Regions from separate parts of the Sorangium sp. So ce381 genome, predicted to be linked through region 2. Evidence: predicted binding sites of a transcription regulator. Region 2 holds the regulator's gene; each other region holds the start of a gene.

Region 1 (4,363 bases), 4.0 Mb from region 2:
AGCGCTGGCCCTCACAAAACTAGAGGGGCCCCCCAAGCCATCATGCTTTGGAGGACCCCTCGGCCCGCTTCGTCGGGCGCAGCGCGCTCAGCGGGCCGGCGCCGCGCGGAGGCGGCAGCAGCCCGAGAGCGGCGCGGACAGGCGATCAACCCATGTCGAAGTCGCCCATGCCGCCCATGCCGCCCATCCCCCCCATGCCGCCCATCCCCCCCATGCCGCCCATGCCGCCGGGAGCGCCGCCGGCCGCGGCCTTCTCCTTCTTGGGCTTCTCGGCGACGAGGGCCTCGGTCGTGAGCATCAGCGCGGCGACGCTGGCCGCGTTGGAGAGCGCGTGCCGCACGACCTTGGCCGGATCGATGACGCCGCCGGCGAGCAGGTCCTCGTACGAGTCGGTCGCGGCGTTGTAGCCGAACGTCGGCGCGCCCGACCGGACCTTCTCCGCGACCACCGTCCCGTCGACCCCCGCGTTCTGGGCGATCTGGCGGAGCGGCGCCTCCACGGCGCGGCGCACGAGCCGCACGCCGACGTCGCGCTCGTCGTTGAACTTGAGCGACTCCAGCGAGGCGGCCGCCCGGAAGAGGGCCACGCCGCCGCCGACCACGATGCCTTCCTCGACGGCCGCGCGGGTCGCGTGCAGCGCGTCCTCGACGCGCGCCTTCTTCTCCTTCATCTCGGTCTCGGTCGCCGCGCCGACCTTCACCACCGCGACGCCGCCGGCGAGCTTCGCGAGCCGCTCCTGGAGCTTCTCGCGATCGTAGTCGCTCGCCGTGTCCGCGATCTGCTTGCGGATCGCCTCGATGCGGCCCTTGATGGCGCCCTTGTCGCCCTGGCCGTCGACGATGACCGTGTTGTCCTTGTCGATCTCGACCCGCTTGGCCGTCCCGAGGTCGCGCAGCGTGGCGCTCTCGAGCTTCTGGCCGAGGTCCTCCATGAACGGCGTCGCGCCCGTGAGGATGGCGATGTCCTTCAGCATGTCCTTGCGGCGATCGCCGAAGCCGGGCGCCTTCACGGCGGCGACCTTGATCGTGCCGCGCAGCTTGTTCACGACGAGCGTGGCGAGCGCCTCGCCCTCGACGTCCTCGGAGAGGATGAGCAGCTCGCGCCCCTGCTTCACCACCTGCTCGAGCAGCGGCAGGAGGTCGGCCATGGCCGAGATCTTCTTCTCGTGCACGAGGATGAGCGGGTTCGTGAGCACCGCGGTCATCTTCTCGGGGTCGGTCACGAAGTAGGGCGAGAGGTAGCCGCGGTCGAACTGCATGCCGTCGACGGTCTCGAGCTCCGTCGTCATGCGCTTGTTCTCCTCGACCGTGATCACGCCCTCCTTGCCGACCTTCTCCATGGCGTCGGCGAGGATCTGGCCGATCTCCTTGTCGCCGTTGGCGCTGACCGTGGCGACCTGGGCGATCTGGTCCTTGTCCTTGGTCGGCTTGGCGAACTGCTGCACGGCCTCGATGACCTTCGCGACCGCCGCGTCGATGCCGCGCTTCAGATCCATCGGGTTGTGGCCGGCCTCGACGAGCTTGAGGCCCTCGCCGAAGATCGCCTGCGCCAGCACCGTCGCCGTCGTCGTGCCGTCGCCCGCCTTGTCGCTGGTCTTCGAGGCGACCTCGCGCACCATCTGGGCGCCCATGTTCTCGAGCTTGCCGGCGAGCTCGACCTCCTTGGCGACCGTGACGCCGTCCTTCGTCACGACCGGGGAGCCCCAGCTCTTCTCGATGACGACGTTCCGCCCCTTCGGCCCGAGGGTCACCTTGACCGCATCGGCGAGCGTGTTCACGCCCTTGAGGATCGCGGCGCGGGCGCCGCGGCTAAAAACGATCTGCTTCGCAGCCATGTCTCAATCCCCTCGCGGCCGCGCGGCCGCGTGTACAAACGCTTGCGTTCGGTTGCCTCAGGCCTGGTTCACGTCCCGGCGGACTCGGTCACGGCGAGCACGTCGTCCTCGCGGATGAGCACGTGCTCCTCGCCGTCGAGCTTCACCTCGGTGCCGCTGTACTTGCCGAACAGCACCTTGTCCCCGACCTTCACATCGAGCGGGCGAACCTTGCCGTCCTTCAGGACCTTGCCGTTGCCCACCGCGACCACGCGCCCCTCGATCGGCTTCTCCTTCGCGGCGTCGGGGATGATGATGCCCCCCTTGGTCTTCGTCTCGCTCTCGACGCGCTTGACGACAATCCGATCCTGCAGCGGCCTGATTTTCATGCTGGCTCCCTCGTCCTCGGCTTGTTGACTGACCATCGGCTCGCCGGAGGTCCCGTTCGCCCCCCCGCTGGGGCATTCCGCCCGCACGACAAGAGCTAAGTGCCCGAGATCGCAGTGTCTTGGCACTCTCCTAGGCCGGTGGCTAAACCGCGGCCGAAAGTAAATCAGTCACCCGGCGCGTCAAGGGCACGCAGCAGGGAGCCGCGACTTTTCCGGAGCCGAGAGTCCGGGGGGGCGAAGCCGAGATGTCTGGAGAAGCGACGCCGAGGGAGCGGCCGCGACGTCGTGAAGCCTCCTCCAGGGACGAGCCCCTTCTCCGACCAGGGACGAGCCCCCTCTCCGACAGCACGCAGGGCACGCTGTAGACAACCTGGACGGATCATGGCGACAGTGCGGCGTGCGACGACGACGGACGGCATGCAACGAGGGCGGAGCGGGTTGAGCGAGGGGAGCGAGGGGGTCGAGCAGCGGGAGGCCTTGCTGAGCCCCGCGAAGCGCGCGAAACGTCGGGGATTTTGGTGCCGAGCATTTTTCTTCGTCGGGTCCGATTTTGATCGCTTGACAATCCAGGCAGCCCAAGTAGATTCCGCGGCCCGTGGCGCTGATGAACACGGCGCTGACCCCTTGGGGGATCGTCTAACGGCAGGACGCAAGATTCTGGCTCTTGCTATCAAGGTTCGAATCCTTGTCCCCCAGCCAGGCCGCTCAGCTCTGCTGTCGGTCTTCTCCACAGAACAAGGTCCCATCGTCTAGCGGTTAGGACATCGGCCTCTCACGCCGGTAACGCGGGTTCGATTCCCGCTGGGATCGCCACTTTCACACCCTTTCGCCTCGTTTCCTGCTGCTTCCGCTCGATGTCGTGCGTCGAGCACGACGCGAAGCACAGCGTCATCTGACGAGCGCGCGAGCACGCAGAGCAGCAAAGACGTCTTGCGGCGTTCACGTTGCGCTACCCTCCGGCGCATGGCCGCGCAGGACGTAGAGGAGCTCTTCGACATCCTCGATGACGGCGGCCGGCCGCTCGGCGTGCGCAAGGCGCGCGGGCTCGTTCACCGCGACGGCGACTGGCACCGGAGCGTTCACGTGTGGGTGCTCCTCGAGCGGGGACCCGACGGCCCGGAGCTGGACAGCCGCCAGAGCGCCGCGGATCCCTGGGTGCTCTTCCAGCAGCGCAGCCCGGACAAGGACACCTGGCCCGGCGCGCTCGAGGTCGCCGTGTCGGGGCACTACCGCGCCGGAGAGGATCTCGCGGGGGCGCTGCGCGAGGCGGAGGAGGAGATCGGCCTGCCGCTCTCGCCGCGCGATGTGGTCCGGCTCGGCACGCGCCGCAGCCAGGACGATCACGCGCCCGGGATCGTCGACCGCGAGCTGCAGGACGTGCTGCTCGCGACGACCCGCCGCGCGCTCGAGGAGCTGCGCCCCGATCCGCACGAGGTGACCGCGCTGCTGTCGCTCCCGCTCGACGCGGCGCTGCGCCTCGTCCGAGGCGAGGTGCCCCGCGCGAGCGGCCTCGTGCGGCGGCCGCCGGACCCCGCGGGCGCGGTGAAGGTCGAGCCGCGCGACGTGCGGCTCGATGAGTTCGTGGTCGCGCGCGACGGCTACTTCGAGCGCGCGCTCGACACCATCCGCCGGCGCCTTGCTGGCGACGCGCCGGCCCCGTGGCTCCTCGGGTAGGACGCCGGCGCTTTCTCCTCGCGCCCGTGCCGTCAGCCTGAGCCGCGACGCGCGTCCGCCGGCCGCCGGGGCTTCTCGGGAGGCAACGCCGACGCGACGAGGAACCCTTCAGCGCGGTGCGGGGCGAGCCCGCAACGCGCGTTCATGCGCTTGGCGATCTCGTCGCCGGCCCTGACGAGCGCATAGAACCACCGGATCCCGAAGCGATCGTGCCCTTCCCGGAGCGCCGCCGCCTGGAGGGGGGCCCCGAGCCCCCGTCCGCGGTGGTCCTCGCGCAGACAGGTGCAGATTGGCATGGCCGTCCACGACGGCGCCTCGCCGACGTCGGAGATCCAGAGCGGCGGGGCGCCCAGCAGCCCGAGCTGGGCGAGCGCCTCGCGGCCGCCGACCTCGGCAGGCTGCGGCCGCGTCACGACGCACAGGGTGGTGCAGCCGATCAGCGCGCCCGCGCCGTCGCGCAGCCCGAGCGTCAAGGAGCGGCCCTCGC
Region 2 (4,363 bases):
TAGACGTTGTCGTCAGCGAGCTGGAAGTCGGGTCGGTACTCGACGGACGTCGTGAGCGAGAAGCCCACCCGCTTGGCCGGCTGCATGTAGCCGTACCCCGTGCCGGCGATGTGGACGGTGATCGTCTGGGCCGCGTCGTTGACGTCGTACGAGCACTGCATCGGGAAGAACCGCCCGATGGACGCCGATCTGTCCTGCAGGCGCAGCGAGACCCCGCTCTTCAGCATCTCGGGGCAGATCTTGCTGGCCCCGAAGTTCGAGAACAGAAACCAGCGGAGGCCAGGGCTCGCGTTCACGGGGCCGCTGACGCAGGGGCAGCCGACGAACGTGAACGACAGCGCGACAGCGGCGAGCGCCAGCGCGGCGGACGCGCGGGAGAGCGGGGGTCTTCGTGCGGGCACGCGGGCTAACATAGCGGGTCGACCTCGGAAGGAGAGCGGGTTTGCGCGCGGGAGGACGGACGACGTCCCGTCCCGGATCAGCGCACGAGATGCCATTGGACGCCGGGGGTCACCTCGAGATGCAGGTGATTTTTGTGCGCCCGATCGTAGTTGGGCGTGAGGATCGACGTGAAGATGTGCTGATCCACGGCCTCGCACACGATGGATCGCAGCTCTCGCGCCGCCGCGTCCGCTGGAGGGCCGCTACCCGCCCCCTTGCCGGCCCCGCGGGGCCTCCCGGTCGGGCCTGCGCTCTCGCCGCAGACAGGCGCGCCGCGCCTGCCGACGAAGTCGCGCTCCACGTCGAGCCAATCCTCCGCGAACCCGCCGCCGACGGGCTCCTTGATGAGCCTGTAGAGGTCGATCGCGAGCGCGCCGGGGTGCCGCGTGGCGAGCCTGCCCTCGGGCCACATCCTGGACGGAGGCCGCCAGGCCGAGAACATCAGCGCCTCGTCGATGTCGTGCGCGCGGAGGATCCGGCTGAAGTCCGAGAGCGCGAGCGCGAGGCGGCAGTCGAAGACGTCGTACGGGTTGTCCGCGCGTCGATGCGCCGGCAGCGCCGTCCGGTAGAGGACCCCGCCGACCCGCTGCATCAGCCGCACCGGAGCGAGCACGCCCGGCGCGCGCGGCACCGGCTCGAACGCGATCTTCCGCTGCGTGAGCGCCGCGCGGCACTGCGCCGCGCTCAGGGCCGCATAGCGCGCCGACGGGTGCTTCGCCCAGTCCTGGTGGTACCTGACCTTCGGCTTGCCCTGCGCGCTCGGCGCGGCGGCGAGGGGGCCGAGCGCGAGGGCGAGCGCGCAGGCAGCGGCGGCATGGCGTGCGGGCGGCATCGTTGCGGTACATCCCTCGTGCGAAGCAAGGCAAGCCGGCCCTCTCGGGGCCTCTCGGTGGGCCGAGCGACCACGTGCCACGTGGCCGATCGCGCCGCCATCCGGCGGAGCGGGGCCCCGTGCGCGGGGTGGCTACTACCCGATCCTACCGCGACATTTGACCGGGCCGCGCGATCGCCTCAAAATGGGTCGCATGCGCGTCCGTGGGTCGAGCGCCCGCACGCGCAGCTTGACGTACGGGAGCGAAGGTCCGGCCCGCATGGCTTCCCGGTCCGGGCGGTCCCTGGTCCTGGTAGCCACGGCGGCGCGCTTGCGCGCTGCATGCAGCTGACATGAGTGATCTTTCCAATCGATCTCGGAAGATCCTTTTCGCCGCGGTCACCGAGTTCATCGCAACGGGCGACCCAGTTGGCAGCAGGACGCTCGCCCGGAAGTACGGGCTGGATCTCTCGGCTGCTTCGATCCGCAATGTGCTCGCTGACCTCGAGGAGGCCGGGTACCTCCACCAGCCGCACACCTCTGCCGGGCGGATCCCGACCGATCGCGCGCTCCGGCTGTTCATCGACGCGCTCGTCGAGCTCCGGTCGCTGTCTCCCGAGCAGCAGGCCGAGCTGAGCGCCAGGTTCACCGAGATCTACGCGGGGGCGAGCGATCCGCTCCGCGAGACCGGGCGCTACCTCTCGGAGCTGTCCGGCGCCGCGGCGGTCGTGGCGGCGCCGCGGGCGGAGCTCCGCGCCCTCGCCCAGCTGCGCTTCATCCCGACCAAGCCCGGGCAGCTGCTCGCGGTGCTCGTCTTCGCCGACGGCTCGGTCGCGAACCGCTTCATCTCGGCCGACGAGGCGATCAACGAGGGCGAGCTCACCCGGATCCACAACCTGCTCGCCGACGTCATCGAGGGGCGCACGCTGGGCGAGATCCGGGACCTGTTCGCCCGCCGCCTCGCGGACGAGCGCCTCCAGATCGACGCGCTGAGGCGCCGCGCCTTCGAGCTCGGCAGCAAGGCGACGGCCGACGTGACCCGGCGGAGCGAGGTCGTCATCGAGGGGCAGAACCGCCTGATCGATCTGCCCGAGTACGCCGATGTCGACCGGCTCAAGAAGCTGATGAAGGCGCTCGAGGAGCGCGAGGAGCTCGTCGATCTGCTCGACCGGACGCTCGCCGCCGGCGCGGGTGAGGTCACCGTGTTCGTCGGCAGCGAGGCGGGCGATCTTGGCGGAGGCCAGCTCAGCCTCGTCGCCGCGCCGTACATGGAGAACGGCCGCGTCGCCGGGACCGTCGGCGTGCTCGGCCCGACGCGGATGGACTACGCGAAGGTCATGCCGCTGGTCGACGCCACGGCCGCGGCGATGACCGAGGTCCGCGGCAAGGTCAAGTAGCGCCCTTCCGCTGCGGCTCGCGGAGCCGATCGAGCACGTCGTCGAAATCCGGGGGCGGCGGCGCCTGGAAGCGCATCGGCCGGTCGTCGGCCGGGTGGTTGAAGCCGAGCTCGGCCGCGTGGAGCATCAGCCGCGCGGCCGGGATCCTCGCCCCGCGGTAGTCCCGCACGTAGACCGTCTCGCCGACGAGCGGGTGCCCGGCCTCCGCGAGGTGGATGCGGATCTGGTGCGTCCGTCCCGTCTCGAGCCGGCACGCGACGAGCGTCACGCCCCCGGCGCCGGCCCCTTCCTGCGGCCCTCGGAGCACCTCGATCGGCTCCACGTGCGTCACCGCGAGCTGCCCCTCGCGCCGCCCCTCTCGCGCCGAGCCGCGCAGCCCGTCGCCCCGATCCTCGACGAGGTAGCTGCGGTAGGTGCCGCGCGGGACGGCGCCGTGCGCGAGCGCCAGGTACTGCCGGTGCATCGCGCGGACGCGGAGCTGCTGCGCGAGGTGCTTCTTCGCGGCGAGCGTCCGCGCGAAGACCAGCAGCCCGCTCGTCCCCTTGTCGAGGCGCTGCACCACGCCGAGCGGCGCGCGCCCGCGCAGGCGGTCGCGCCTGGCCAGCACCTCGCGCACCAGCGCGTCGAGGGTCGCGGCCTGCTCCGCGGGATCCTCGTCGCCGTACGGGATGGTGCTCACCCCGGCGGGCTTGTTCACCACGACGACGCTCGCGTCCGCGTAGACCACGAGCTCGCCCTCGAGCTTGCGCCGCCGCACGGTCTCGGGCCTCGGCGCGTGCAAGCGGACCTCGATCTGCTCCCCGCTGAGCACCCGCCGGCGGGCGCTCGTCGCCACCGCGCTCCCGACCAGCACCTTGCCGGTCTCGATCAAGCGGCGCGCGTCGGACCACGAGACAGCGGCCAGCGCACGGACGGCCCCGTCCAGCGGGCGCCGATCCAGCTCGGCTGGCACCGTCCAGCGGCCATCCTGCGGAGGTCGCACCTGGGCGGCGGGGTGGACGCCGGTCGTTTCGGCGGCTTTGTCTTCCTGGCTCGGCGGAGTGGCGGGTCGGAGCGGACGCATGTACAAGCTCACCGGGGGCGCCTCGGCTCCGCCCACCAGCGTGGGACCGGGCTCTACCGGCGCGAAAAACGCACATCCGCGGGGCCCGCGGGGGCGAAATACACCGCGAATGTTGACACATCGCGCGACCGGAGCCGAAGATATCCAGAGCCGTCATCGCTTTCTCGCCATCTGAGAGGAGACCCGTTCGTGGCCAGCACCCTTCTCGCCGTAGACGACAGCGTGACCATGCGCAAAGTGCTCGAAATCACCTTTGCGGGTCAGGATTTCCGCGTCGTGACGGCGAGCAGCGCCGACGCTGCGCTGCAGAAGCTCAAGAGCGATAAACCCGACCTGGTGATCGCCGACGTCACGCTCGAGCCGAAGAACGGCTACGAGCTGTGCAAGGCGATCAAGCAGGCCTCACCGGCGACGCCCGTCCTGATCCTGTCGTCCAAGCAGAACCCGTTCGACCCCGCGAAGGGATCGGGCGCGCAAGCGGACGATCACATGGACAAGCCGTTCGACACGCAGCAGATGATCGACAAGGTCAAGAAGCTGCTGGCGTCGCGCGGCGAAGCGAAGCCCGCCGCCGCAGCGGCCCCCGCTGCCGCGGCGCCCGCGCCCGCGCGCTCTCCTGCGGCGCAGCCCGCCGCCGCGCCGCCCGCGGCC
Region 3 (4,363 bases), 4.4 Mb from region 2:
GCGGCCGGCCGCTTCGCAGCAGCCCTGCTCGCCACGGCACCGTTTGCCGCCGACTTCTTCGCCCCCGTCGCCCGTTCCCTGGAGGACGGCAGCGCAGCGGCCTCACGCTCCTCGCCGACCGCGCTCGCCTGGGCCTTGGCGCCGTTCGCTTCAGGCACCTGCTTCGCATAACGGGCGAGCGTCTCGCGCACCCGCGCGTCCAGATCCGCGAAATCGAACGGCTTGTTCAACCAGGCGTCCGCGGCGAAGAGCGGCGAGGTCATCTCGTTCAGGTTCTCGCCGATCCCGGTGAGCATGATGACGCCGGTGCTCGCGAACGGCCGTCCGTCGGACGTGTCGCTCTTCAGCCGCTTGCAGATCTCCCAGCCGCTCATGCCGGGCATCATCACGTCCAGGATCACCAGATCCGGCCGGTGCTCACGCGCGAGCTCCCAGGCAGCATCCCCCTCGGAGGCCTCGATCACAGAGAAACCCAGGTTCCTCAGGTGACGCGCAACGAGGCTCAACATCGCCGGTTCGTCTTCGGCCACCAGCACACGGGGCGGCATCATGCTCGCGGAAGGCATCGTGGATGCGGATGAGAGTACGTGCGCGCGAACCGGTCAAGAGAGAACGAGACCGCGCTGCCGCAGCCAGCGCTCTTCGCCGTTCGCCGTCCTCCCGAGCGACCCGAGCGCCAGGGAGGATGCGCTCACGCGGCGCGCGCCAGCGCGATCTTTTCCGTCTGCCCCGCCGCATAGAAGCGTCGCAGCGCGGCGAGCAGCTCGGCATGACGCCCATGGCGGGCAAACTCGGCCTCGAGTCGGCCCGCGAACCGCGCGGCCAGATCGTTCGCGATCCGGTAGCGATCGCCGGTCTCCGTGCCGGGTGGATCCATGAAGGTGACCCGCTCGAAGAGATGGGCGCGGATCCGCGCGGCGCGCTCGGGCTCGAAGCGCCCCGCCCCCGATGGGGCCGCCTCGTGGCGGCGCCGGAGCGGCGGGCCTGGCGGCTCGACCTCGTCAGCCAGATCGCCATGAACAAGCAGCACGTATTTGTCGACCTCGGCCTGGAGCTCGAGCTCGAGCTGGGTCGCCGGCAGCTCCCTGCGGGCTCGCTCGGCCACATAGAGGAAGTGGCTCACGCCCTCGACGATCTGGCAGATCTCGTCCAGCGTCCCCTCTCGCCCCCGCGTGATCGCCCGGCGGGGCAGGTGCAGCGCGACCTCGATATCGCCGCCATCTCCGCCGGCGTGCCGGATCAGCAGCGCTTCGCGGGCGCTGCCGTCCGTCAGCTGGATGAAATCGTCGACCACGGGCGCGTCATCGAGCGCATAGGTGCGCGCCAGGTGCTGCTGGATCCGGGCCGGGAAGGTCGCCCCCCGCATCAGTTGAGCCCGCCCGTGCCACGGCTCGGCACGAGCCCTCGTGCCCCGAGCTCATCCGCGAGGCGGCTCGATCCCGTACGAACCCAGCGCTCGTACAGCCGGAGCACCGAGCGCTCGTCCCGAGCCCCCGACGCGAGCGTACCGTCGGCCACATCGTTCAGGACGCTCACGAACCGCTCGAATTTCTCGGCCATCTCCGAAAGAACATCCGGCCCCTGGCCGACGCGCGCATTGAGGCGCAGCATAGCGGCCGCATGGTGGTAGGCGGTCGACCCGACCCCGACCACGTAGCCGCGATCGACCCCCTTGACCTCGATGTGGCCGCCGAAGAAGCCGACCACGTAGAGGACGCTGTCTCCCAGGTTGCGCAGCCGCTGGAAACGCTCGGCCCCGGAGGCTTCCAGCGCATCGCGCAGAAGAAAGGTCAGGGGCTGGTTGAAGGCAGACTCGGCATGCTCGTCCGGGTGAGCAAAAGCACAGAGCAGACCGACGAGGTAACTCGACGCCGCCTCGGTAGCAGCGACGTTCCGAACTCGGAGCGCCTCGTCCACAACCTCCTGGAAATAGCGGGTCATGCTCGGGGAGAGAGAGATCGCTTGGCTCACAGCGGCACCTCACTTATGCGGGTGCCCTGGATACCGACGTAACCCGGGCCACCGCGCGCTCAGGTCAACCAGACACGTCCTGGCGGCCTCCCTCGGGTTGGAGACCGTGAGGGCATCGCGTCACTGTGCTGCCGCAGCTTTGCCCTCATAAGGGCATTTTAGCCGAGGGGCTCCGCCGAGCCCAGCCTTGCGCCACGCACCTTCCCCTGCGATCTCCAGGACTTACAGCCACCTCTGCGCCTGGCTGCCAACGCGCAAAGTGCCGGCCTGGGGCCACTCTTGACACCCTCCAGGGGGTGGCTATCTTCGGCGCGCTCGCTAGCACTCGCCATAGGTGAGTGCTAGCAAAGTGCCCAGACTGCAATCGTATGGGACCTTGCCGCTGCTCAGACGGGCCGGCTGGGGTCTTGCCGTTCGTGGGACGCGGCGCTCGTCCCCGGAGGATTTGCAAAGATGAAGATTCGACCGCTCCAGGACCGCGTGATCGTTCAGCGCGTGAAGGAAGAAGAGAAGACCAAGGGAGGTCTCTACATTCCGGACACCGCGAAAGAGAAGCCGATCGAGGGGACCGTCGTCGCCGTCGGCAACGGCAAGGTCGCCGAGGACGGTACCGTGCGGAAGCTCGACGTCAAGGAGGGCGATCGCGTCCTCTTCGGCAAGTACTCGGGCACCGAGGTCAAGATCGACGGCGAAGAGCACCTCATCCTCCGCGAGGACGACATCCTCGGCGTGATCGAGAAGTGACGCGGGCGACAGAAGGAACTTAGGAGAGACACCATGGCAGCCAAGGAAATCATCTACAACGAGTCCGCCCGCAGCATGATCCTCGCGGGGGTCAACGCCCTCGCCGACGCGGTCAAGGTCACGCTCGGCCCGAAGGGGCGCAACGTCGTCATCGAGAAGAGCTTCGGCTCGCCGACGGTCACCAAGGACGGCGTGACGGTCGCCAAGGAGATCGAGCTCGAGAACCGCTTCGAGAACATGGGCGCCCAGATGGTCCGCGAGGTCGCCTCGAAGACGAGCGACATCGCCGGCGACGGGACGACCACCGCGACGGTGCTCGCCCAGGCGATCTACCGCGAGGGCTCCAAGCTCGTCGCGGCCGGGCACAACCCGATGGAGATCAAGCGCGGCATCGACAAGGCGGTCGAGGCGATCGTCGAGCACCTCCGCGGCTCCGCCAAGCAGACGAAGGACGCGAAGGAGATCGCGCAGGTCGGCACGATCAGCGCGAACGGCGACGAGACGATCGGCAAGCTCCTCGCCGACGCGATGGAGAAGGTCGGCAAGGAGGGCGTGATCACGGTCGAGGAGGCCAAGAGCGCCGACACGACCCTCGACGTGGTCGAGGGCATGCAGTTCGACCGCGGCTACCTCTCGCCGTACTTCGTGACCGATCCCGAGGCCATGAAGGCGAACCTCGAGGACTGCTACATCCTCATCTCGGAGAAGAAGATCTCCAACATGAAGGACCTGCTCCCGGTGCTCGAGGCGATCGCCAAGAGCCAGAAGCAGCTCCTCATCATCGCCGAGGACGTCGAGGGCGAGGCGCTCGCGACCCTCGTCGTGAACAAGCTCCGCGGCACGCTGCACTGCGCGGCCGTCAAGGCGCCGGGCTTCGGTGATCGCCGCAAGGAGATGCTGAAGGACATCGCCACCCTGACGGACGGCCAGGTGATCGCGGAGGAGCTCGGCCTCAAGCTCGAGAACGTCACGATCAGCGATCTCGGCCGCGCCAAGACCGTCATCATCGACAAGGACAACACCACGATCGTCGGCGGCCAGGGCAAGAAGGACAAGATCAAGGCCCGGCAGCAGGAGATCCGCGCCCAGATCGAGAACACGACGAGCGACTACGACCGCGAGAAGCTCCAGGAGCGCCTCGCGAAGCTCGTGGGCGGCGTCGCGGTCGTCAAGGTCGGCGCCGCGACCGAGACCGAGATGAAGGAGAAGAAGGCCCGCGTCGAGGACGCGCTCCACGCGACCCGCGCGGCCGTCGAGGAGGGCATCGTCCCGGGCGGCGGCGTGGCGCTCATCCGCGCGCAGAGCTCGCTCGAGAAGCTCAAGGTCAACGACGAGCAGCGGTTCGGCGTGAACATCATCCGCCGCGCCATCGAGGAGCCCCTCCGCCAGATCTCGGCCAACGCCGGGGAAGAGGGCTCGATCGTCGTGCAGAAGGTGCGCGACGGCAAGGACTCGTACGGCTACAACGCGGCGTCGGGCGACTACGGCAACCTGCTCGAGATGGGCGTCATCGATCCGGTCAAGGTCGTCCGGTCGGCGCTCCAGAACGCGGCCAGCGTCGCCAGCCTGATGCTCACCACCGAGGCGCTCATCGCCGAGCGGCCGAAGGAGGAGAAGCCGGCGGCCGGCGGCGCCCACGCGGGCCACG

The links. Region 2 encodes HrcA, which represses chaperone genes, less so after heat shock. Its sites were predicted from a motif close to GNTAGCACTCNCCNNNGGNGAGTGCTANC; they were not measured.
Region 1: groES (co-chaperone GroES) is a predicted target of HrcA. The motif match lies at 2,321-2,349, and genes of this name have one in related genera.
Region 3: groES (co-chaperone GroES) is a predicted target of HrcA. The motif match lies at 2,289-2,317, and genes of this name have one in related genera.

Annotation. Positions count from the first base shown of each region.
Region 1 covers NZ_CP150336.1:4,051,177-4,055,539, reverse strand. The annotation lists gene groL (chaperonin GroEL) at 146-1,834, opposite strand; gene groES (co-chaperone GroES) at 1,903-2,202, opposite strand; tRNA gene WMF29_RS15395 (tRNA-Gln) at 2,828-2,901, shown strand; tRNA gene WMF29_RS15390 (tRNA-Glu) at 2,941-3,015, shown strand; gene WMF29_RS15385 (NUDIX hydrolase) at 3,166-3,876, shown strand; gene WMF29_RS15380 (hypothetical protein) at 3,909-4,363, opposite strand, start outside.
Region 2 covers NZ_CP150336.1:13,501-17,863, forward strand. The annotation lists gene WMF29_RS00040 (hypothetical protein) at 1-401, opposite strand, end outside; gene WMF29_RS00045 (hypothetical protein) at 479-1,273, opposite strand; gene hrcA (heat-inducible transcriptional repressor HrcA) at 1,606-2,649, shown strand; gene WMF29_RS00055 (RluA family pseudouridine synthase) at 2,642-3,601, opposite strand; gene WMF29_RS00060 (response regulator transcription factor) at 3,644-4,363, shown strand, end outside.
Region 3 covers NZ_CP150336.1:8,584,709-8,589,071, forward strand. The annotation lists gene WMF29_RS31895 (response regulator transcription factor) at 1-566, opposite strand, end outside; gene WMF29_RS31900 (hypothetical protein) at 692-1,366, opposite strand; gene WMF29_RS31905 (hypothetical protein) at 1,366-1,971, opposite strand; gene groES (co-chaperone GroES) at 2,425-2,715, shown strand; gene groL (chaperonin GroEL) at 2,749-4,363, shown strand, end outside.